DNA from 2 places in the Paenibacillus sp. OAS669 genome. Region 1 is predicted to be linked to the other one. Evidence: riboswitches for the same ligand, from Rfam matches in the RefSeq annotation. Region 1 holds a riboswitch; the other holds the start of a gene.
The links. Region 1 has a riboswitch for S-adenosylmethionine ahead of metA (homoserine O-acetyltransferase MetA). Riboswitches for the same ligand answer to the same signal wherever they lie in the genome.
Positions count from the first base shown of each region.

Region 2: linked by a shared signal. The riboswitch ahead of GGC63_RS17120 (NUDIX domain-containing protein) and the one ahead of metA (homoserine O-acetyltransferase MetA) in region 1 are both predicted to bind S-adenosylmethionine.

Region 1 is NZ_JADBDR010000001.1:1,132,087-1,143,495, reverse strand. It holds gene GGC63_RS04605 (HRDC domain-containing protein) at 1-631, shown strand, start outside; gene GGC63_RS04600 (universal stress protein) at 783-1,412, opposite strand; gene corA (magnesium/cobalt transporter CorA) at 1,403-2,338, opposite strand; SAM riboswitch class I at 2,883-3,025, shown strand; gene metA (homoserine O-acetyltransferase MetA) at 3,148-4,074, shown strand; gene GGC63_RS04585 (aminotransferase class I/II-fold pyridoxal phosphate-dependent enzyme) at 4,071-5,252, shown strand; gene GGC63_RS04580 (EAL domain-containing protein) at 5,486-6,859, shown strand; gene mqnC (cyclic dehypoxanthinyl futalosine synthase) at 7,021-8,157, shown strand; gene ytxC (putative sporulation protein YtxC) at 8,382-9,311, shown strand; gene thrS (threonine--tRNA ligase) at 9,619-11,409, shown strand, end outside.
Region 2 is NZ_JADBDR010000007.1:144,637-156,045, forward strand. It holds gene GGC63_RS17110 (UvrD-helicase domain-containing protein) at 1-1,629, shown strand, start outside; gene GGC63_RS17115 (YitT family protein) at 1,873-2,760, shown strand; gene GGC63_RS17120 (NUDIX domain-containing protein) at 2,722-3,192, opposite strand; SAM riboswitch class I at 3,277-3,391, opposite strand; gene trpS (tryptophan--tRNA ligase) at 3,443-4,426, opposite strand; T-box leader at 4,600-4,874, opposite strand; gene mgrA (L-glyceraldehyde 3-phosphate reductase) at 4,932-5,924, opposite strand; gene GGC63_RS17135 (AraC family transcriptional regulator) at 6,181-7,014, shown strand; gene GGC63_RS17140 (S-layer homology domain-containing protein) at 7,131-9,254, shown strand; gene GGC63_RS17145 (TetR/AcrR family transcriptional regulator) at 9,382-9,996, opposite strand; gene GGC63_RS17150 (MDR family MFS transporter) at 10,172-11,409, shown strand, end outside.

The DNA of each region.
Region 1 (11,409 bases):
GGGCAAATCGCCGTTTCTCATTGCAACCAACCGTCTCCTTCGGATGATATGTGCCTTTTTGCCGCAAACGACGGAGGAGCTTGTTCAGCTTCCCGGCTTAGGGCCCAATAAAGCGGCGCTCTACGGGGAGGAGCTGCTTCAGTATACGATGGAATATCCGCGCAGCACGACGTTTCCGCTTCACTGGGTGGAGGAACAGGTTGACCTGCTGGAGTTTCAAAATTGGCAGCAGAGAGAGCAAGAGCGGAAAAGCCAGGCAGAGCAGCACAAACGGGAAATGAAAAGCAGGCTGCTGGAAGCCGTTTCACGCGGAGATAGTCTGGAGATGCTTCAGGATGCAACGAAGCTGCAGCGAAAAGAGCTTGTTATGTGGATCGAGGAGCTGGATCGGGATGGATACGAGCTGGATGCTTACATTGAGACGCTGCTTCATCCGATTCCGGAGGAGGAGCTGCATTTGGCTTGGTCGGCCTTTGAGCTTCAAGGGGACCGGTACTTAAAGCCTGTGCTTCAAACGCTGTATAAACAGGAAGAGCTCGATAGCAAGCAGATGGATACCATTTATGAATGGCTTCGGCTGCTGCGGATTAAATTCAGAAGGGTTCAGAATGCCAAACCGGCGGCAGGGTAATCGGTATATACACGAATAGGTACCAAGGACTCATTTGCCGGCCATGGGGAAGCTTCAAGAGTATTGTGAATAACCTTTGCTAAAGCTTCCCCGCTGTGGCTGGGTCCGAAGATGATGGTTTAACTGATGTTGGCAAGCTCAGGACTATAGTCTATTTCACTACCAGTACGGGTATGGTGGCATGCTGTACAATCTCATAGCTGACGCTTCCGAGAAGAAGCTCCTTAAAGGTGCCGAGACCGCGGCTTCCGACAATGATAAGATCGAACAGCTGGTCGTTTGCATAGTCCAGAATCATTTGGGCGGGAGTCCCGCCTTCCAAGAGGGTCGTTGTGGCAAGACCCAGGTGAGAGATCCGTCTTCTTGCTTCATCCAATACAGCCTCCGCAGCATCATGCAGCTCATCTTGGATCACGGCGCTGCTGGTGATGAAGGCATCACCTACAATAACGTTTTGCAGCTGGGCCACATGGACAATTTCGAGGATGGAATCGGGGAGCATCAGCTTCAATTCCATAGCTTGCTCCAGTGCGTTTTTAGCTGTTTCCGAGCCGTCATAGGCCAGTAATATTTTGCCGAACATAACCTTCACCTCGACTTTATCAGGATGCTTACTATTACACGAGGTGCTGTCCGGTTGAAACAGGAATAAAATAAACCCTGTAAAACGGGATAAGGTTGTTGAGAATCCTTGAATGATGGATATTAGAATGTAAAAAAATCCTGCCCCGACCAACTCATCGGCCAAGGCAGGATAATCGCGAAATGAAGTTACAGCCAACCCTTTTTGCGAAACAGAACAAACATCGAAATGCCAATAATGAACATAAAGATCACAGCGGCTACACCGCCGTACTCCCAGTGAATGCCTGGAATATGCTCGAAGTTCATCCCGTAAATCCCGGTAATGAACGTCAGCGGCATGAAAATTGTTGTCAACGCAGTAAAGATGCGCATAATTTCGTTGGCGCGATTCGACAGACTCGACTGGTAAGCCTCTCGCAAGTTGCCCATCAAATCGCGGAACGTATCGAACGTTTCCGAAATTTTTACAGCATTTTCATAGATGTCTCCGAAATATTTTTTCAGCGGATCGCTAATGAGCCGCAATTCTTTTTTATTCAGCGTATTGATAACTTCTTTTTGTGGAACAAGAACTTTTTTGAGCCACAATATTTCACTTCGAAGACCGATAATCTCGTTCAGATGCGATTTTTTCGTATTCATGAGGATATCTTCTTCGAGCTTCTCGATCTTCACTTCAATCCGGTCACCTACATACGTATAGTTATCGACAACAAGGTCTATGAGATGATATAGGAACCGGTCAGGAGCGTTGACTTCCTCTTCCCAGAGCACCGGCTTCAGGATGCGAAGCTCGTTGATTTTTTGGCGCGTAACCGTAATGATATAATGCTGGCCCAAAAAGATATTGAGGGATCTGAGGAAAATTTCTTCATCATCAAACCGGATGCTGTTAACCACAATGAAATAATGCTTGTCATACAGCTCGATCTTTGGTCGCTGCTCTTCTTCCGTCAAGCAATCTTCCACCGCTAATTCATGAAGATGAAATAAGGGCTGTAAAATCGTCAAATCATCGACATCGGCGTCGATCCAATAAAACCCGTGCTCCGGCGGTTCTATCGTTTGGGTAATGTCTTCAATTAATGTAAAAATGCCGTCCTGAACCAAACGTGCTTTCATTTGCTCCACCCCTTCACGTAGTTCGCCGTCCGTTCCTTTAAGACAGGAACCGGAGGCCAAACCTTTCAATTGATCGTGAGGAATACAAACGGAAGAAACGTCGTTGATTCACGTGACGGCACCCTTTACCTGCGTACTTGGGCAGGATAAAGCTAAGCCTTATGGTTATAATGATCATCAGACAAAGGATAAACCGGCGCATCGAAATCAACGGCGTAAGCCGTCAGCATTCCAAACGAAATATTCAGTTGTTGTTGAACGCAGATACTACTCCTCGGGTCTCCGTCCATTCGTTTGGTGCACCCCTTTGCTAGTGTTGTCGAATTACTTGTCTAGTATAACTGTTCATTCATTATGCATCAAGGTGAAATTGAACGATTTTCATCGTTTTTCAGGTCTATGTTACATTATGCGATTCCACGGCAATGGTGTCGGCATAATAGGAACGGCAGCTTTACGAAACGTTATTATTTTTCCCTTCTTGACGTTGCCGTCGTTTTCGTATACAGTAGGACTATAAACAACTTCATAAATCAAGTTGCAACTCTTATCAAGAGCAGGTGGAGGGACTAGCCCGATGATACCCGGCAACCGACAGACCTTTCGGCATTCACGCTTATTCGGCGCGAATGTAGGTGTGCACGGTGCTAAATCTTGCGGAAGCGATAAGCTTCTGAGAGATGAGAGAGGACATTGTTGAATGAACAAGGCCTTTCTCGTGCGCGCGAAAAAGGCCTTTTTTGTGCCTTTTTGCTGGAGTTTCCAAGCTTAAATGAATGTAACACCTATCAAAAAGGAGTGATTGACCTATGCCTATTAAAATTCCCGATCATTTACCCGCAAAAGAAATTTTGTTGAACGAGAACATTTTCGTCATGGATGAAACGGTGGCTTTCCACCAAGATATTCGTCCGTTGAGAATTGCCATATTAAATTTGATGCCTACCAAAGAAACGACGGAGACTCAAATTTTGCGTCTGATCGGCAATACCCCGCTGCAGGTGGAGTTCGTGCTGCTGCATCCCAAGACACATACGTCGAAGAATACATCCGCCGAGCATCTGGAGCAGTTTTATAAAACCTTTGATGATGTGCGCAACGAAAGATTCGACGGGCTCATCATTACAGGAGCGCCGGTAGAGCAGCTGGATTTTGAGGATGTGAACTATTGGGAAGAGCTGAAGCAAATCATGGATTGGAGCCGTGATCATGTCACGTCCACCTTGCATATATGCTGGGCGGCTCAAGCTGGCTTGTACCACCACTTCAGCGTTCCTAAATATCCGTTGGAGCAAAAAATGTTCGGTGTGTTCACGCATATTGTAAGTGCCCAGAACGTGAAGCTGCTTCGCGGCTTTGATGAATTGTTCTTCGTGCCTCAATCCCGCCATACCGAAGTGCGCAAGGAAGATATTGAGAAGCATCCGGAGCTTGAAATTTGGTCCGAATCTCCGGAGGCAGGCGTATACATTGTCGGAACGAAGGATGGCAGGCAAATTTTCGTAACCGGACATTCAGAATACGATGCGTGTACACTGAAATACGAGTACGACCGCGACGTGAACAAGGGCATGGAGGTCGCCGTTCCGAAAAATTATTACCCGAATGACGATCCGTCCAAACCGCCGCTCGTATCGTGGAGAGCGCATGCGAACCTGTTGTTTTCCAATTGGTTGAACTATTATGTATATCAAGAGACGCCGTTTGATCTGCACAAGGAGGAGTACTGTATATGAGCGAACAAAATAACCCGTTAAAAATAGAGAGCCGATTAGCACAGATCGGTTCTCAGGAGGAGCCGGTTACGGGAGCGGTCAGCTTCCCGATCTACCAATCGACCGCCTTCCGTCACCCGAAGCTGGGGCAAAGCACAGGCTTTGACTATGCGCGCACGAAAAGCCCGACACGCAAGGTGCTTGAGGATGCGATTGCCGAGCTCGAGTCCGGCGATGCTGGATTCGCCTGCAGCTCCGGTATGGCCGCGCTGCAAACGATTTTTGCCTTGTTCAGCCAAGGCGATCATTTGATCGTATCCCTGGATCTGTATGGAGGAACCTACCGTTTGCTGGAGAAGATCATGTCCCGTTTTGGCGTCACCGCTACCTATGTGGATACGAATGATCTGGATGCGTTGGAGTCGAATTATCGCTCCAACACGAAGGCCGTGCTGATCGAAACGCCTACGAATCCGCTCATGATGATTACCGATCTCGAGCTCGTATGCAGCTGGGCCAAGAAGAAGGGCATCCTGTTGATCGTGGACAATACGCTGCTGACGCCGTTCTTCCAGCGTCCGATCGAGCTCGGAGCCGATATCGTCATACACAGTGCGACCAAATATTTGGGTGGGCATAACGACGTGCTTGCAGGCCTGATCGTGACCAAAGGCAAGGAGCTGTCCGAGCAAATGGCGTTCCTGCATAACTCCATCGGTGCGGTGCTGAATCCGCAGGACAGCTGGCTGCTGATGCGCGGCATGAAGACATTGGCGATCCGCATGGAGCGTCATCAATATAACGCAACGAAGATCGCCGAGTTTTTGCTGAATCATCCTCAAGTGGAATCCGTCTATTATCCTGCTTTGGAGAGCCACCCGGGCTACGAGATTCAGAAGAAACAATCCTCCGGCAACACCGGTATTTTCTCCTTCAAAATGAAGGATGCCCGTTATATCGAGCCTATTTTGCGTCACATTCAACTCATCGCGTTCGCCGAAAGCTTGGGCGGCGTTGAATCCTTGATGACCTATCCTGCAGTTCAGACGCATGCGGATATCCCGGAAGAAATTCGCCGTCAAGTCGGCGTAGACGACCGTCTGCTTCGCTATTCGGTAGGCATTGAGCATGTAGATGATTTGATCGCGGATTTGTCGAGAGCTATTGATTTGGCTCAAGCGGAAATTGAGGGAGCTTAAGCCCTTATACTATTCGCCATAGTTATAGTAAAAGCCGGTACATGCTCCGCATGGATCGGCTTTTTGCATGCCGACAGCACCTTTTCAAGGTTTGACAGCATGTTTCGACAGCGGTAGTTCTTAAGCATTATTTTGGGTGAAATTCCCTTTTTCTAGGACATTATGTCTATTCATGACCAGGGTCTCATGTTATGATGGTTCAAAAAGGTCCATGCAGGCAGAGGGGGAAGAAAATGCCGTCGCTTTTTATCGATAAGTGGAAACAACGTTTCAAAATGCTCTGCTATTTACCCTTCTCCAACCGATCTCTAAAATATTTTCCTCCAGATTTTACCTTACGCGATCCGGTGGCTGCATTGGCAAAAGAGCAGCGTGCAAAAGGAAAAGGCTGCTATCTGATCCTGTTTCATTTGGAGGATTTTCCTCAGCTGTTTTTAACGTATCCGTATTCAAGCATTCAGGAGCTGCAACAGCAGATTAATCATATGATGCTGGACATGCTGCCGCGTTTTTTCAAGCATCAGGACATTATCGGCATCAAGCGGTTCGGTCAAGAAGATATCGGTCTGTTCGTTAAACAGCAGCCGGGTGTTTCTTATGATCAGCTGCAGCAAAAAGGGCAGGGGATGTGCTCGGAGCTTCAGGCACGTTTGCGCGCGGGCTTTGCCAAGCAGGAGGGGCTTCTCACCTGTTCAGCCGGCTGCTACATGATGGGTCCTGATATAGAAAATATAGAAGCGGCGATTCAATTCGCCTACCGTTACGCGTTATCCATAGCTATGAAGAAGCTGCCGGTTCATTTCTCCCAATCCCGGCAGCAGCTGATCGATATCATTCAGACGGAGAATATTGCCGTATTGGCACAGCCCATTATGAATTTAACGAGCGGGGATATCTTCGGATGGGAGATATTGACCCGGGGTCCGCAAAACACTCCTTTTCACAGCCCGGCCGAGCTGTTTGATTATGCTTATCAGGCGGATGTGCTGTCCAAAATGGAGTTTTTGGTTATGAAAAAAGCGTTCGAGGAGATGGCCAAACGAAGCATCAAGGAGCAGGTGTTCATTAATGTAACGCCTGTAACGCTGTCGCATCCGTTATTGCTGCGGCATTTGATGAAGCTGCTTGATGCGTACCCGACGGTAGCGCCTTCCCAGATCGTTCTTGAGATTACGGAGCGTCATGCCATTAAGGACTTCCGCTTTATGGGCGCCCTGATGAGTAAATACCGTTCGATTGGCTTCCGGTTCGCGGTAGACGATGCCGGTGCCGGGTATTCCAGCCTGCAATCCATTACGGAGCTCATTCCCGATATTATCAAGATCGACAAATCGGTCATTCAAAATATCGATCAAATGACGGTGAAGCAATCGCTGCTTCGCTCGCTGGTTCACTTTGCCGAGAACATTAACTGTCAAGTCATTGCTGAGGGTGTGGAGCGCGCGGAAGAGGCCGAGATGCTGTATGATTTGAAGGTGCAGATGGGCCAGGGATTCTATTTTGCAAAGCCGGAGCCTCTCGAGGCGGATCAGGATCGCATTCAGCGTTGTGATCTGCTCAAGGCCAAGGTTAAGCGCAGCCGGCAGGCGAGCATGATGCCCGCATAATTGCCAAAAGTGTGTCAGGAGATTGTCCGAACGGGGCTTGGCCTCGGGCCGGCAGTCTCTTTTTTAATGACTAGGCTCCCCGTTTGTGGTACGATAATGGTAACGTTTTTTCGTATGCAAAATAATTTTTGGCAATAGCTAGCAAAAAGGAGTGAACACGGATGAGTTCGATCGACCGCATCCTCGACAGTGCGCTGGCCGGAAACCGAATCAGTCTCGAAGACTGCATTCAATTATATGAATCGGATCAAATTGAAAAGATGGGCCACGTCGCTAATCAAATTATGCTGAGGCATCATCCGGACCCGATTACAACCTTTGTTATCGGCCGCAATATTAACTATACGAACATTTGTGATGTATACTGCCGTTTTTGTGCATTTTATCGTGCGCCGGGCTCGGCGGAAGGCTACGTGCTTCCGGATGAGACGATTTTCCAAAAGATTCAGGAAACCATTGATGTGAACGGAACTGAGATTCTTATGCAGGGGGGAACCAACCCGAACCTTCCGTTCTCTTATTATACGAACCTGCTGCGCGAGATTAAGAAGCGCTTTGACATTACGATGCATTCCTTCTCTCCGGCCGAAATTATGAAGATGAAGGAAGTATCCGGCGGGCTCACGCTCGAAGAAGTGATGAGAGAGCTGAACATGGCTGGCCTGGACTCGCTTCCCGGAGGCGGAGGCGAAATTCTGGATGACCGTACAAGACGCAAAATCAGCCGTTTGAAAGGCTCCTGGCGCGATTGGATGGACGTTATGCAAACCGCTCACAAGATCGGAATGTCCACTACGGCAACCATGGTTATCGGCTTCGGTGAATCGATGGAAGAGCGTGCGCTGCACCTGCTTCGTGTTCGTGACGCACAAGACGAATGTATCGCCAACAAATACAATTCTCCGGGATTTTTGGCGTTTATCTCCTGGACGTTCCAGCCTGACAACACCAATTTGAAGGCCGACAAGCTCGGACCGGAGGACTATTTGAAGAACGTGGCGATCAGCCGCATCATGCTCGACAACATCCCGAACTTCCAATCCTCGTGGGTGACGATGGGTCCTGAGGTTGGCAAGCAGTCGCTTCATTTTGGCTGCAATGACTTTGGAAGCACGATGATCGAGGAGAACGTCGTCTCCGCCGCAGGAACGACGCATAAAGTCAATATCGGCTCAACCCTGCAAATCATCCGCGAAGCAGGCAAAATCCCGGCTCAGCGCAATACGCGCTACGAGATTCTGCGAGTATTCGATAATGAAGAAGAGAAAGTCGACAACGACTTTGTCATGCAGAATTAATAGTTTAAGCCCCTGTAAAGCGTTAGTCTTTATGGGGGCTTTTTGCAATATCCAAGGCTTTACTTTACAGGGATATTTCGCTTATGGGTGCTGCTGATAGCCTTGGTTCAGGCGATTTATGCTTCTTTTCACTTCTATCCCATGGGAAATTGTTGTTTGTATATATGCCCTCCCCCGACCATATACTTAAAAAAGAGAAGTAAGGGAAGGAAGGAGTGAATGGGATGAAGCTGTTTGCCTTAACCTTGACGAAAACATCGGAGCCCTCCGTTCGTAAGCTTCATGCGGCTGTGGAGGATGCTGTCAGAAGCGTATATAAGCAGCATGTGGCCGTCCGCCTGCATCAAGATCAAACATCCTTTTTTGTACAGGCTGAAGGGATATTTCCCCTTTTTCAATTGGATAGAAGAACCGATGCGCTGTATTCGAAGGTCGCTGAGGTATTGGCGGAGTGGATTGTTCAGGAAGAAGAGGGACGATTGATTCGAACCATGATTGTCCGTGATTTTGATTACAAGCGGGAAGAGGATATCGTATCCATCATGGGCTATTGCCGTCCTGCTCCTTTTCCTGAAGAGGGTGAGGAAGCATTCGAGCCTGCCTTGGAGCAATCCGTTTCGAGACGCAAGCAGATGATTGCACAGGCCATCAGCGCGTTTTTGCAGGAATATACCGATTTGAATGTTCAGGGCTTTCTTCAATTCCGGCTGCAGGACTATATGAATGAGCTTCGTGAAGCGGTTGAATATGCCATTGATGAATTTTTGATGGATCAGCAATACCAAGAGTTTATTTCCCTGTTAAAATATTTCGTTTACATTCAGGAAGCGAAAATTCCGACGGCCCACCTGATACATAAGGGCGGAAACGAGTTCGTTCTGCTGAACGACCGAATGGAGCTCATTGACACGAGCCAGACCGACGCCACCTTCACTGTGGAAATGATCGAGAAGGACATCAATTTCGAAGATGTCATAGTCAGTACCTTGATTTCCGTATCTCCGCGCCAAATCTGCATCCATACCAGAGACCCGGAGGTCCAGGTGATCAAAACGATTACCCAAATCTTTGAAAATCGCGTGCAGCTTTGTGAATACTGCAGACTATGCCACAATCTTGACCGATCGGCAGTGTCTGACTATAATAAAGGGTAAGGCAACAATCAAAGACAACAATGGTTGAAGTGCTGTACAGAGAGAGGAGACCTGGCTGTAAGCTCCTTCAGTTAACGACAATCATTTACCCCTTTGTAGCTGGGATATGGAACACAGTTTGCTTCAGGAAGCATGCTCGTTAAGTATATATCTCCGGATCATTCCCGTTAATGAATGCTTATGAGGATTCGCGGAGCTTTGGGCGGATCGAACTAGGGTGGAACCACGAGACCAAGCGCTCTCGTCCCTTTTGGGATGAGGCGCTTTTTTTGTTGCAAGCTTTACTATTACAGGAGGTCGAACAAAAATGGCAGTAAAAGTTACTTTTCCGGATGGAGCGGTAAGAGAATATGAACTGGGCACTACGATTGAAGAAGTAGCGGGTTCTATCAGCTCCGGACTGAAGAAAAATGCGGTTGTCGGCAAGTTGAACGGCAAAGCGGTTGATTTGAACACGCCTATCGAGCAGGATGCGGCATTAGAGATCGTAACGCTGGATAACGAGGCCGGGCTGGAAGTATACCGTCACAGTACGGCGCACTTGATGGCTCAGGCGATTAAGCGCATTTACGGTGAAAAAGCGGTTAAGCTTGGGATAGGACCGGTTATCGAGGACGGCTTCTACTACGATATCGATCTGGAAACACCGGTAACTCCGGAGGATCTTACTAAAATCGAGAAGGAAATGGAGAAAATCGTTCAGGAAAACCTGCCGATCCGCCGCAGAGTCGTAAGCAGAGAAGAAGCGATCCGCATCTTCACTGAGCTTGGCGATCCGCTGAAGCTGGAACTGATTCGTGATTTGCCCGAAGATTCTGTGCTGACGATTTATGATCAAGGCGAATTTTTCGATTTGTGCCGCGGACCGCATTTGCCGTCTACCGGACGTATTAAAGCGTTCAAATTGTTGAGTGTAGCAGGTGCTTATTGGCGGGGAGATTCCAAGAATAAAATGCTTCAGCGCATTTACGGTACTGCATTCCCTAAAAAGGCTGAATTGGACGAGCACCTGCACTTGCTGGAAGAAGCCAAAAAACGCGATCACCGTAAGCTGGGTAAAGAGCTTCAAATGTTCACCTTCTCCCGTGAAGTAGGACAAGGCTTGCCGCTGTGGCTTCCTCATGGCGCCAAAGTACGCCGTACGATGGAGCGTTATATCGTTGACTTGGAGGAGCGTCTGGGCTATCAGCATGTATACACGCCGGTTCTGGCCAATGTGGAGCTGTACAAAACGTCGGGGCACTGGGAGCACTATCAGGAAGACATGTTCCCTAAAATGATCATGGACAATGAAGAGCTGGTTCTTCGTCCGATGAACTGTCCGCATCATATGATGGTCTACAAGAGCGACATGCGTAGCTATCGCGATCTGCCGATCCGCGTTGCCGAGCTTGGAACGATGCACCGTTATGAAATGTCCGGAGCTTTGACAGGCTTGCACCGTGTACGGGCGATGACTTTGAATGATGCGCATATCTTCTGCCGTCCGGACCAAATCAAGGAAGAATTTGCCCGCGTGGTGAACCTGATTCGCCAAGTGTATGAGGATTTCGGCATCAAGGACTACCGCTTCCGCTTGTCCTACCGTGATCCTGCGGATACGGAGAAGTATTTCCCGGACGATAACATGTGGGAAATGTCTCAACGCATGCTGCGTGAGGTTGTAGAGGAGCTGGGCTTGCCGTTCTACGAAGCGGAAGGCGAAGCGGCATTCTACGGCCCTAAGCTGGATGTTCAGATCAAGACGGCTCTGAAGAAAGAAGAAACGCTGTCCACTGCACAGCTGGACTTCCTGCTGCCTGAACGCTTCCAATTGGAATACGTCGGCGAAGACGGTCAAAAGCATCGTCCTGTCGTTATTCACCGCGGTATTATTTCCACTATGGAGCGGATGACAGCCTTCCTGCTTGAAAACTTTGCGGGCAATCTGCCAACCTGGTTGTCTCCGGTACAAGCGAAGGTCATTCCGGTTTCCACCGCATTCGAGGGCTACGCCAAAGAAGTGGAAGAAAAGCTGCAGCTGGCTGGTATTCGTGTTGAATCCGACCTTCGCAATGAGAAGTTGGGTTACAAAATTCGTGAAGCGCAGCTTGAGAAA
Region 2 (11,409 bases), on a different contig from region 1:
GAATCTCCCTCCCTTCTGTCGTCGCTGCAAAATCGTTTCCGGTACATCATGAACGACGAATTTCAGGACACCAACAAGCTGCAGTACGAGCTGGTTCGCATTATCGCGGCTCCGCACAACCATCTGATGGTGGTCGGAGACGACGACCAGACGATCTACACGTTCCAGGGCGCGAACCACGAATTCATCCTTCAATTTCATAAGGAATATCCGGGAGCCAGAACGATCACGCTCGATATCAATTACCGTTCGACCTCGAGCATCGTCGGATTAGGCAATGAAGTGATTCGGCACAATACGCGGCGCAAGAGCAAGACGCTGCAGGCAACGAGGCAAAGCCCGATGCTTCCCCAATATATCCGGCCGGGAGATACGGATGAGGAGGCTCAGGCCGTACTGAGCCGTATCCGGCAGGACGTGGAGCAAGGAATCCGCACCTACAGCGACTTTGCCATCCTGTACCGAACGGCAAGCAGCAGCCGGGCGATGCTGGAGGAGCTCGTCATTCAAGGCATTCCGTTCGTTCACTACGGAAGCGTCGATGTGTTCTACGACCAGTGGATGGTCAGACCGGTCATTGATCATTTGCGGCTCGGCTTGAACCGCCGCGACTTTGAGGCACTGGCGGGCATTCTGCAGACGCTGTATTTGAGCCGCGACAAATGCATGGATTACATTCTTCACTGCGAAGGCATCCAGCCTAAGAAGGGGCCGATGATTCATCTGATGACCTTCCCTGATTTGAAGGATTATCAGAAGGAAAAGGTCAAGGAGCGCATCGAGCTGATCCGGGTCCTTGCCGATATGAAGCCTCTGGAGGCCATTCAGGAAATTCGCCGCAGGTTCTACGATGTTTTCCTGGAGACCGCCGACGGGCGGACGTTGACTCCGCATAAGGAGCTGCTGAAGGAGACGCTGGATGAGCTGGAGGCATCGGCCAAACGATTCAACACGGTTGAGGAATTCGTGAAGCATATCGATCACATGACCGAGATGCATCAGGCCATGGAGCAGATGCGCGGCAATCCCGGCGCCGATACGGTCACCTTAATGACCATCCATAAGGCCAAGGGGCTTGAATTCCCCGTCGTCTTTGCCATAGGGTTATCCGAAGGCATACTGCCCCACAGCTCGGCAGTGGAGGCAGGCGCCGTGACGAAGGGGGATAAGAGAACAAGGCAGCAAATCCAGGAGGAAGCCTTGGCCGCACTGGAGGAAGAACGGCGGCTTGCCTATGTAGCGATAACCCGGGCCAAGGAGGAGCTCATCGTGAGCTCCCCTGCGTATTACCGCGGGAAGAAAGCGAACGTGTCGCGCTTTATACTGGCGCCGTTCACGGAGGCTTCATCGGCCCCGGGCGATGCCGCGCGGAAGGCGGGAGCCTCTTCTTCGGCGGCACAGTCGGCCTCTGGTGCCGGCAATACAAGCCGCGGCTATGCGCCGAAGCCGAAGGCGGAGCACGCCTCCGCTCCGAGGAAGCTTCACATGGTCCCTGCGTGGCTCTGCACCAGCGGCAGCTGCCCCGCCTGGGCACGGATCAGCAGCGCTAAGGAAAGCAAGCTCGAGAGCAAGGCTTGCCCGTTATGCCAGTCTCCGATGGAACGGGGGAGTAAAGAGGTGCCGGTATAGCGTTGGTTCGAGCCTTGCTGCGGAACACCGAACTCGATCGGCCGCCTTGCGACGCAGTGGAGCCCGCCTCGGCCTCATGCGTGTTGGACGCCCTGGGACGAACCCGCTCCGACGCCCCGCTGTGATAAAGGAATCCATCGTGAAAGCGCCGATGCAGCTTAGCATTTTAGCATTAATGGGAATTCTTGCGCGGATTTCTATTCCGTCTTATAATCCTCAAAAAACGGAATAAAGGAGGATAGGATGATGCGCAAGCTTCAACGATACAGCATGATAGCGGCGGGTACGCTCGTCGTCGCGCTCGGCTTCAACTGGTTCTTGAGCCCGAACCATATCGCCTCCGGCGGCTTATCAGGCACTTCCATTCTGCTTGGAAGCCTTTGGAACACGGATTCAATGATCATTTTGTGGGCAGGCAGCTTTCTCCTTCTGCTGCTCAGCGCGTTCGTTCTGGGCTTTCGTTCCCTTGCAGCCTCCGTGACTGGCTCGATCCTGATGCCATTCTTCGTGCTGCTCACGCATTCCTTGCGTCCGCTGACCGATAATCCCCTGCTGGCCGCCATCTATGGCGGCGTAATGACGGGAGTGGGACTCAGCATCGTCTTTCGGGCCCACGGCAATACGGGAGGCTTTACGCTGCTGGCGCAAATGCTTCACAAGTGGCTTGGCGTCAAGCCTAGCCAGGCCATCATGGCGATGGACTCCGTGGTCGTCATCTCCGCAGGAATACTGATGGCCCCAGAGAAGGCTTTGTACGCGCTGGTCAGCGTATTCGTGACACGCAAGGCCATGGACATGGTGCTGAAGCTGCAAAAAAGCTCCAAGGTCGCCTATATCATTACATCCCGGGAGTACGAACAGGCGCTCAGCAAGGCCGTGCTGGAGGATTTGGACCGCGGCATGACCAAGCTGTCCGGCACCGGAGGATACACCGACGATCACCGCGTGATCATGATGGTCGTACTGGCGGCCGATAAAGCGCGCAAGCTAAAGCTGCTTGTACAGGCCCTGGACCCCCATGCTTTTATCGTCTTTACCGAAGCCGATGACGTGGCTGGAGAAGGCTTCAACCAGGAATTGGAGACAACCCGCTTATGGAAGCGTGCATCGGAATCGCCCGTCCGGCTGTAGCCATTCTATCGTCGCATTAAAAACACCGGTATCGGTCAAGCTGCGGGCAATCATCGCTCTGTAATAATCAGGGACCCGTTCATCGGTAGACAACGTGGACAGTTCCACCCATTCGGGGACATGCTTCTCCGGCTCCAGAACGGCCAGTTCCCCTTCCAGGCACGTGCTGACAAAGAACATAGTGACGGCATGATCTTTATTCGTATGATTGATGTACGATACGATCCCCCGCAGCTTCGGATTCGATATGGTGAGACCCGTCTCTTCCCTCATTTCGCGAATACAAGCCTGCTCTAACGTTTCATGCAGCTCCACCCCTCCGCCCGGCGGGGTCAGCTGATTGTAATTGAAATAGGAGCGGATTCGTTTCTTCATCAACACAATACTGCTCTCCCTTACGCCGATGCAGGCCACTCTGACTCGAATAGACATAGAACTCTCTCCTTTGAATTCCTATACAACGAAGAACCCCCTTCCAATGAAAGGGGGCTAATGTCGATTCGACGGTTTCCTTCCCTCTCATCTATCGAGGCAGTCATCGCCTCGCAGGAATTTGCACCGTGCTTGCCGTTGACAAGCCGGTTGCCGCGGGTTCATCGGGCCAGTCCCTCCGCCGAACTCTGGATAAGAGAAGTGTTCAATTGCAGGTTTGATTATAATCCCATCGATCTATATTTGGCAATCATTTGAAATACTGGATACCCATCGCCTCACGGACCTCCAGCATCGTTTCCTTAGCTACAGCCCGCGCCTTCGCCGTTCCCGCCATCAGCATCTCATCTATGAAGCCCGGCTTGGCGGCCGCCTGCTGCCTGCGCTCCTGAATCGGCTCCAAGAGCTCGTTCATCGCAGAAATGATCAGCTTCTTGCAATCGGCGCAGCCGATGCGGCCCTTGGAGCAGCTCTCGCGGATCTCCTCCTTGCCCTCCGGACGGAATGCGGCATGATAGCCATACATCGGGCAAATCTCCGGATGCCCCGGGTCCTGCTTGTGGATGCGGCTAGGGTCGGTTTTCGCCTTCTTGATCTTGTCCGTCAGCTCCTCCTTCGACGAATCGAGATAGATCGCGTTGCCAAGACTCTTGCTCATCTTGCTGTTTCCGTCCAAGCCATCCAACCGCTCCCCTACGAGGGCTCTCGGCTCGACAAGCACCGGGGCGTACAAATCGTTAAAGCGCCGTACAATTTTGCGCGTCTGCTCGATGTGCGGGATTTGGTCTTCGCCGACAGGAATTAATGTCGCTTTGCAAAACGCGATATCCGCCGACTGGCTGACCGGATAACCCAGAAAGCCGTAATACATATCCTTGTACCCGCGTTCGTTCGCCTCCGTCTTAATCGTGGGATTATGCCGCAGCGAGTTGACTGTGACGAACATCGAGAAATAGACGGTCAGCTCGGCGATTTCCGGAATCATCGATTGAACGAACAGGGTCGCCTTCTCCGGATCAATGCCTACGGCGAGATAATCCATCGCTACATTCCTCAGGTTGTCTCGGATCAGCTGCGGGTTGTCAAAATGCGTCGTCAATGCCTGCACATCCGCAAGCAAAATAAAGGTTTCATATTGATGCTGCAGCTCCACCCGATTTTTCAAGCTTCCGACGTAATGGCCAAGGTGCAGCTTGCCGGTAATGCGATCTCCTGTTAATACACGTTCTTTCATGGAACATCCTCCTCAAAGTTACATAATGGTAGTTGTTTAATAATTGATCGTTACTGCGCCACCACCAGCCGTCTTCCATGGCCATCACCCCCTTTAAAAAATATAGATGAACCGGCATAGCATCGATGCTGCCCGTTTCTGAAACAGTGAGAACAACAAAAAAACTTCGTCCTAAAAAGGACGAAGTTGAATTCGCGGTACCACCTTCATTAGCCTGCCTCTAAGCAGACTCGCTCTACAGGTACGGAGGCGCAGCAGCCCTTTTTCGAGAGCTCTTCCTCGATACCCTGTCTCTTGTAACGGTGAGACATCCGCTTCACCTACCGGCCGTAAGCCTTCAGATCCGCACTCCGAAGCCCATTCAACGCTGCACCGACACGGATTCGCACCACCCATCCGCTCTCTGAAGTCTTTAGCTTCGTCTACTCTTCTTCATCATCGTGAACTATTCATTTGATCCAGTATAGCACACTCGATTTGTAAAATCATTACAAATATTCGCCAGCTACCCTTTCAGGATGCTCTCGATAGCGGCAAGCTCCTCTTCGCTGAAGCTCAGGTTGCTTAAGCCCGCCACCGCATCTTCAATCTGGCTCACCTTGCTCGCGCCGATCAATGCGGAGGTCACTCGACCACCCCTCAATACCCACGCAATAGCCATTTGCGACAGCTTTTGCCCGCGCTGCTTAGCCAGCTCGTCAAGACGACGGACTTTGCCCAGCATTTCATCCGTTAATTCCTCCGGCTTGAGGAATACGCTGGAGCCTGCGGCACGGGAATCCTGCGGAATGCCGTTCAAATAGCGGTCCGTCAAGATGCCTTTGAACAGAGGCGAATACGCGATGCTGCCAACTCCTTGCTCCTCCAGCACATCCAGCAGGCCGTCCTCGACCCAGCGATCCAGCATGGAATATCTAGGCTGATGGATGACCACCGGAGTTCCCATGCTCTTCAGAATCGCGATTGCTTCCTTCGCACGGTCCGCCCTGTAATTGGAGATCCCGACATACAGCGCCTTCCCTTGACGCACCAGCAGATCCAGCGCTCCCATCGTCTCTTCCAACGGCGTGTTGGCATCCGGACGGTGATGATAGAAGATATCGACATAATCCAGATTCATCCGCTTCAAGCTTTGATCAAGACTGGACACGATGTATTTTTTCGATCCGAAATCTCCGTAAGGTCCAGGCCACATGTGGTAGCCCGCTTTAGTGGAAATAATCATTTCATCGCGGTAACCGGCAAAGTCGGCCTGCAGCATTTTGCCGAAGTTTTCCTCCGCGCTTCCCGGCGGCGGCCCGTAGTTGTTCGCCAGGTCAAAGTGCGTGATGCCCAGGTCGAACGCACGTCGTACCATAGCTCTGCCGTTCTCGTAAGAATCGTGGCCTCCGAAGTTATGCCAAAGACCCAGGGATACGGCCGGAAGCATGAGTCCGGATGTGCCGCATCGGTTGTATACCATCGTATCGTATCTTTCATTGCTAGGGATATAGCTCATTGTTTCTCCTCCTTGAGAGTTCTATGAGAAATGCTTGTTCCTTGATCGTGGGACTCCTTAACCGCAGGATATCCTATCTTGTGTCAAAAAAACTCATCGTTCACAGCCTGTCTGACGAAGAGACAGCTCCCTTCATACAATCGTCCAGCCTACTTCCATTCTATATCGGGGGACAAGCATTCCATATGTCAGCATGAGTTCTTTATATGGTATAATGTCTCACAGTAAACATCGTACCTTACGACGGAGGCTGCATATGGGCTATCACGACTACAGATTTCATTCCGACCACTCGATCCGCACTATAGAATTAAAACTTTTTTATTCCGGATTCGAGCACTGCTCGCCGGGGCACTCCTGGGGACCGGCGCTGAAGGACCATTACAAAATATTGTATGTACATAGCGGCCAAGGCATTTACCGTGCCGGTGACCATACCTACCGTTTGGGCTCGGGAGACGTCTTCCTGCTGACTCCTGATGCCGTAGCCTACTACCGCGCCGATGATCAGGACCCGTGGACCTACTCCTGGATCGCCTTTAACGGGCTAAACGCCGAGCTGTACTTACGCCGCGCCCATTTATCTGTGGAGCATCCCGTCTCCCATTGCACCCGGAAGGAAGCGCTTGAAGCCTGCTTTCAGCAGGTTTACGAGGCCAGCAAAATGAGCAGCACCCGCGATACCCGAATGTTAAGCGCTTTATACGGCTTTTTATCCGTACTGATTGAAGAGGCCGAGTGCAAGCACCCTGAAGCCAAGCAGGACAACACGCAGGACTTGTATGTCAAAAAAGCCATCGAATTCGTTCACAACAATTATTCCCAAGCTATCACGATCAGTGAAATAGCGGATTGGATCGGACTGGAGCGCAAATACATGTCCAAGCTGTTTAAGGCCGCCACAGGGCTGACTCCGCAGGATTACCTGATCCATTTTCGAATCAGCAAAGCATGCGAGTTAATGAGCAATCCTTCGCTGTCCATCGGTGAGATCGCTTATTCCGTAGGCTATAAGGACCAGCTGTTATTTTCCAAAATGTTCAAAAAGCTAAAAAAACAGTCTCCCAGCGAATATCGCAGATCCTCCTGATTCTAATTAGGACCTTATAACCAAATTTTGCGAAGTATCTGTCGAATTTTGGAAGGGATTAGTTCTCCAGTAGCGAATAGTAGTAGGACAACATTCAATAACTGGAGGATTATGTCATGCTGAAGCCTTTTGTCAAACCGCTTGTGGCTGCCGTATTGCTGTCACAGATTCCTCTGCCGGCTCTTCCCGGCGGTGCTTACATAGCAGAAGCCTCATCGGTAACAGGGGCAACCTATCAAACGTCCAAATATACCCGGCTCTCGCCCGGAGTCTCCGAGATGACCATGACGTTAAATACGGTCTATACAACCTACTACTATGCGCTCGGCGAGCCGGGCGTATCCGCCGAAGTGTCGGCATTATGCACCTATTCGATAGCCGATACGAAGGTGGCCACCGTCAATTCCCGCGGAGTCGTCACGGCAGTAGGTCCAGGGACCACCGTGTTGACGATCCGTTACAACGATTTGACCGCCTCCATTCCGGTTACAGTCGAGAACATCACGCCGCAGGAGCAGAAGCAACAGCAGCAGACAACGGTCAGCAACCCGGTGGTCAACGAGCCTGTCGTACCTACCTCTACCCTCGACGTGTACTCCGGAATCGATATGTCCCGGCTTTCCACACATCGTCAAGCCTCGCTGGAGCTCATAAATAAGCTTAGACGGGCCGTAGGCGTACCGGCGGTTTCTATTAACGAGAATTTGAACAAGGCATCGCAGGCCCATGCCAATTATCAGGAGATCGATAAAAAGATGGGGCACACCGAGGAACAGGGCAAACCGGGCTTCTCCGGCGCCGGTCCCTGGGATCGCGCCAAAGCCTTCGGATATGCGTCTGCAGGCGGGGTCGGCGAGACCGTAGCCTCCACCGGCACATCTCCGTCAGGAGCGGCCCAGGTGCTGATCGACGCTCCGTTTCACCGGATCATTCTGCTGATGCCATCGTTCCGCGAGGTTGGGATAGGCGTCTCTAACGGCTATACCGTTATTAACCCGGGTACCAAGGAGTACACGTACAACGCCCAGAACTATAAGCCTGTGTACTATCCTTACAACGGCCAGACCGGGGTCCCCTCCTACTGGCATGCTTATGAAACCCCTAATCCGCTGCAATATTACGGCAAAAACGGGGCCAAGGTCGGCTATCCGATCTCCGTCAGCACCACGTCGGGAGGCAAGCTTAGTCACTTGAGCGCACAAATTAGCGATGCCTCCGGCAATCAAGTCGACTATTATTTGGTGGATTCCAAGCACTCGGGCAATGAGAATGCGATTTTGTACATCCCCAAAGAGCCTCTTAAGCCGAATACCGCCTATACGGTAACGGTCCGTTATCAAGCGAGCAACCTTATGGAGAACTCTGCTTCAACGGAGGAACAGCAAACCTGGAGCTTTACGACTCAAGGCGATGCCATAGATTCATTGGTTCCGAACGGCTCCTATCCTACCTCCGTCGAAGTAGGCGGCACGATCAAGGTTCCCGGCTTTTCGGCCAACTACATGAGCGGAACGAAAACCGACGTGTCCTCATCCGTACAATACACGTCGGATTCAGATCATGTCGTGATCCAAAACGGCATCATTCAAGGGATAAAAGCCGGCTCTGCCAAGATTACGGCGAGCTTCGGAGGCAAGGATTTCAGCTATACGGTGCATATCAAAGAAAAGTCCGCCGCAGCTGCCGACGGTGTCGTCCAGGTTTCACCGCCTGTGCAGTCCCGGGATTCCTTCCGGGATATCGGCTCGCATTGGGCGAAAGCCTCGATTGAATGGGCCCGGCAGTACCAAGTCGTCGACGGCTATTCCGATGGAACGTTCCGCCCCGACGGACAAGTGACCGAGGCCGAGTTTCTGGCTATGCTGTTCCGGATGTATCCGGGCAGCGTTCAAGACTTGCAGGCTCAGGCGGATTCCGGCAGCTGGAGCGATAAGTTCTATGAGTACGCACGGTATTTCCGGCTAGGCCTTAGTGGAGACTCACGCGACCAAGCGATTCAGCGGGTTCAAGTCGCCTGGATTATCGGGGGCTTGAATGGCAAGCATTATGCGGATGACCAGGATGCCATTCGTTACCTGCTCAGCAGCGGCTATTCTGAGGGTAAGACGGCGGCGACGGTGGAGGGGTATGGCGGCAGCGATCCGTTAACCAGAGCCGAAGCGCTGCAATTTTTGCGAAATCTTCAGGACAAAGGGTTCACTCAGCTGCTGAAGAAGCCTGAAACGCCCACCGTCAACTAATAGACGGAGTTCATTTACCAGCGTTGAAATAGCAAGTCCGGCAGGTTAGGCGGCAGCGATCCATTACCGCTTTGATTCCAAGACGAGCCATCCGTTGGCTCGTCTTCTTGCTGTTTCCGATGTTTCGCTACTCCATTGGAAGCGACAACTGCGTTGGCCCCAGCATATGAAGCCGATTCAATTGCTTAGCCATATAATCGGCCGAATAAGGCATGTCATGCTCCAGCCAATGCTTCATAATTCCGATATGAGCTGACGTCGCATAACGGATTATGAGCTCCCTCGGGAGAGAGAGCCTGCGTTCATCAGGCTGTGCCAGCGCCTGTCTTGCAAACAGCGCTTCCTGAATCACTTGCTCCATGCGACCGGCAAAGCCGGGAACCCCGTTCGGCCCCAGCATTACTTTATAGAACGGGGCGTGGGCAGCCAAATGCTCAAACTGCCGGACAAAGGATACGGGAGGAACCTCTGTGCTCATCTGCAATTGTTGGGCCGAAAAATGGTCGGGCAGCTGCATCGTCTGCTTCAGCTCCTCCAGCATCCCATCCACCAGACTCCTCAACAAAGCGTATTTGTCCTCATAATGCAAATAAAACGTAGCTCGGTTAATCATCGCACGAGACGTGATATCCCGAACCGTCGTCCGATCAAAGCCCTGCTCCTTCATCAGCGAGATCAGCGCATCCCGAATACATTGCAGCGTGCGCTGAACCCGAAGATCCGTCGTTTCCTTCATCGACATGATATCCTCCTTCTGTCTAACATGATCATTTTATACAACACTTCACCGGATTAGTGTTACAAATGCTGCATCCCGGCTGTTATTGTTGGTTGCCGATTTCCGGTCTGAAAGGTAATATAATCGACACATCATTGTTAATACAACACAGTGTTGATTATAACGGAGGTAGAGAAAGATGTCTATGAAGGAAAAGAATTCAAAATGGGTCATGGCGGGGCTGCTCATCGGACTGATCTTATCTTCCCTTGACCAAACCATCGTGGCAGCTGCAATGCCCACGATTACCAGGCAGTTAGGCGGTCTCTCGCTGTATAGCTGGGTATTTACCGTCTATATGCTGGCATCAACGGCCATCATGCCGATCTACGGGAAGCTGGCCGATCTGTTCGGCCGCAAAAGCATTTTTTTATTCGGCCTGCTGCTGTTTCTGGCGGGGTCGCTGTGGTGCGGCTTCGCTTCGACGATGCCCCAGCTGATTATCTTTCGAGGAATACAAGGGCTCGGCGCCGGGGCATTAATGCCGATTTCCTTCACGATCATCGCGGACATTTACTCTCCCGAGCAGCGGGTCCGATTTATGGGATTGTTCAGTACGCTGTTCGCCGCATCAAGCATAGGCGGACCTGTGATAGGAGGAATGCTCGTTCAGTGGAACTGGAGCTGGATTTTTTTCATCAATCTCCCGTTCGGATTGGCCGCTTGGATTATGTTGGCTTGGGCTCTCGCAGAACCGCCGCGAACAGCGGGCAAACCAAGGATCGATTGGCTCGGAGCAATGACCTTCATCGGCGCCGTAGTCTCCTTGCTGCTGGCGCTCGTCCTAGGCGGCAATACTTACGCTTGGCACAGCGGCGTCATTCTAGGGTTATTTGGGGGCGGTGCTTTACTCCTTGCAGCCTTTCTGTGGGTGGAGCTCAAGGTTCCGGAGCCGTTGATTCCACTGCAGCTCTTTCGAATTCGTACGATCTCCTGCAGCAGTATTGCCGGATTTTTTGTCAGCGCGGCCCTATTCGGAGCCATCGCTTACATCCCATTATTCGCACAGGGTGTCATCGGAGTATCTCCTTCCGCTACCGGGTACGTTCTGGTTCCCCTTATGCTTGCAACCGTAGTGACCACTATGGGCTCAAGAAGGTGGCTGACGATCGTTTCGTATCGAACCGTTCTTGCAGTTAGCCTGACCTTAACCTTGATCGGCTTCTTGCTGTTCTCCCGGATGAGCGTCGATACAACCCTATTGCAGCTTATGATGTATATGGTGATTACCGGGTTGGGTCTTGGCGCGATTTTCCCTGCTTTGGGAACGGCGGCGCAGCACGCGGTGAGCTGGGAGCGGCGAGGGGCGGCGACGTCCTCCAACCAGTTTTTCCGGTCTGTCGGCGGCACCTTTGGCATCAGCATCATGGGCGGGAT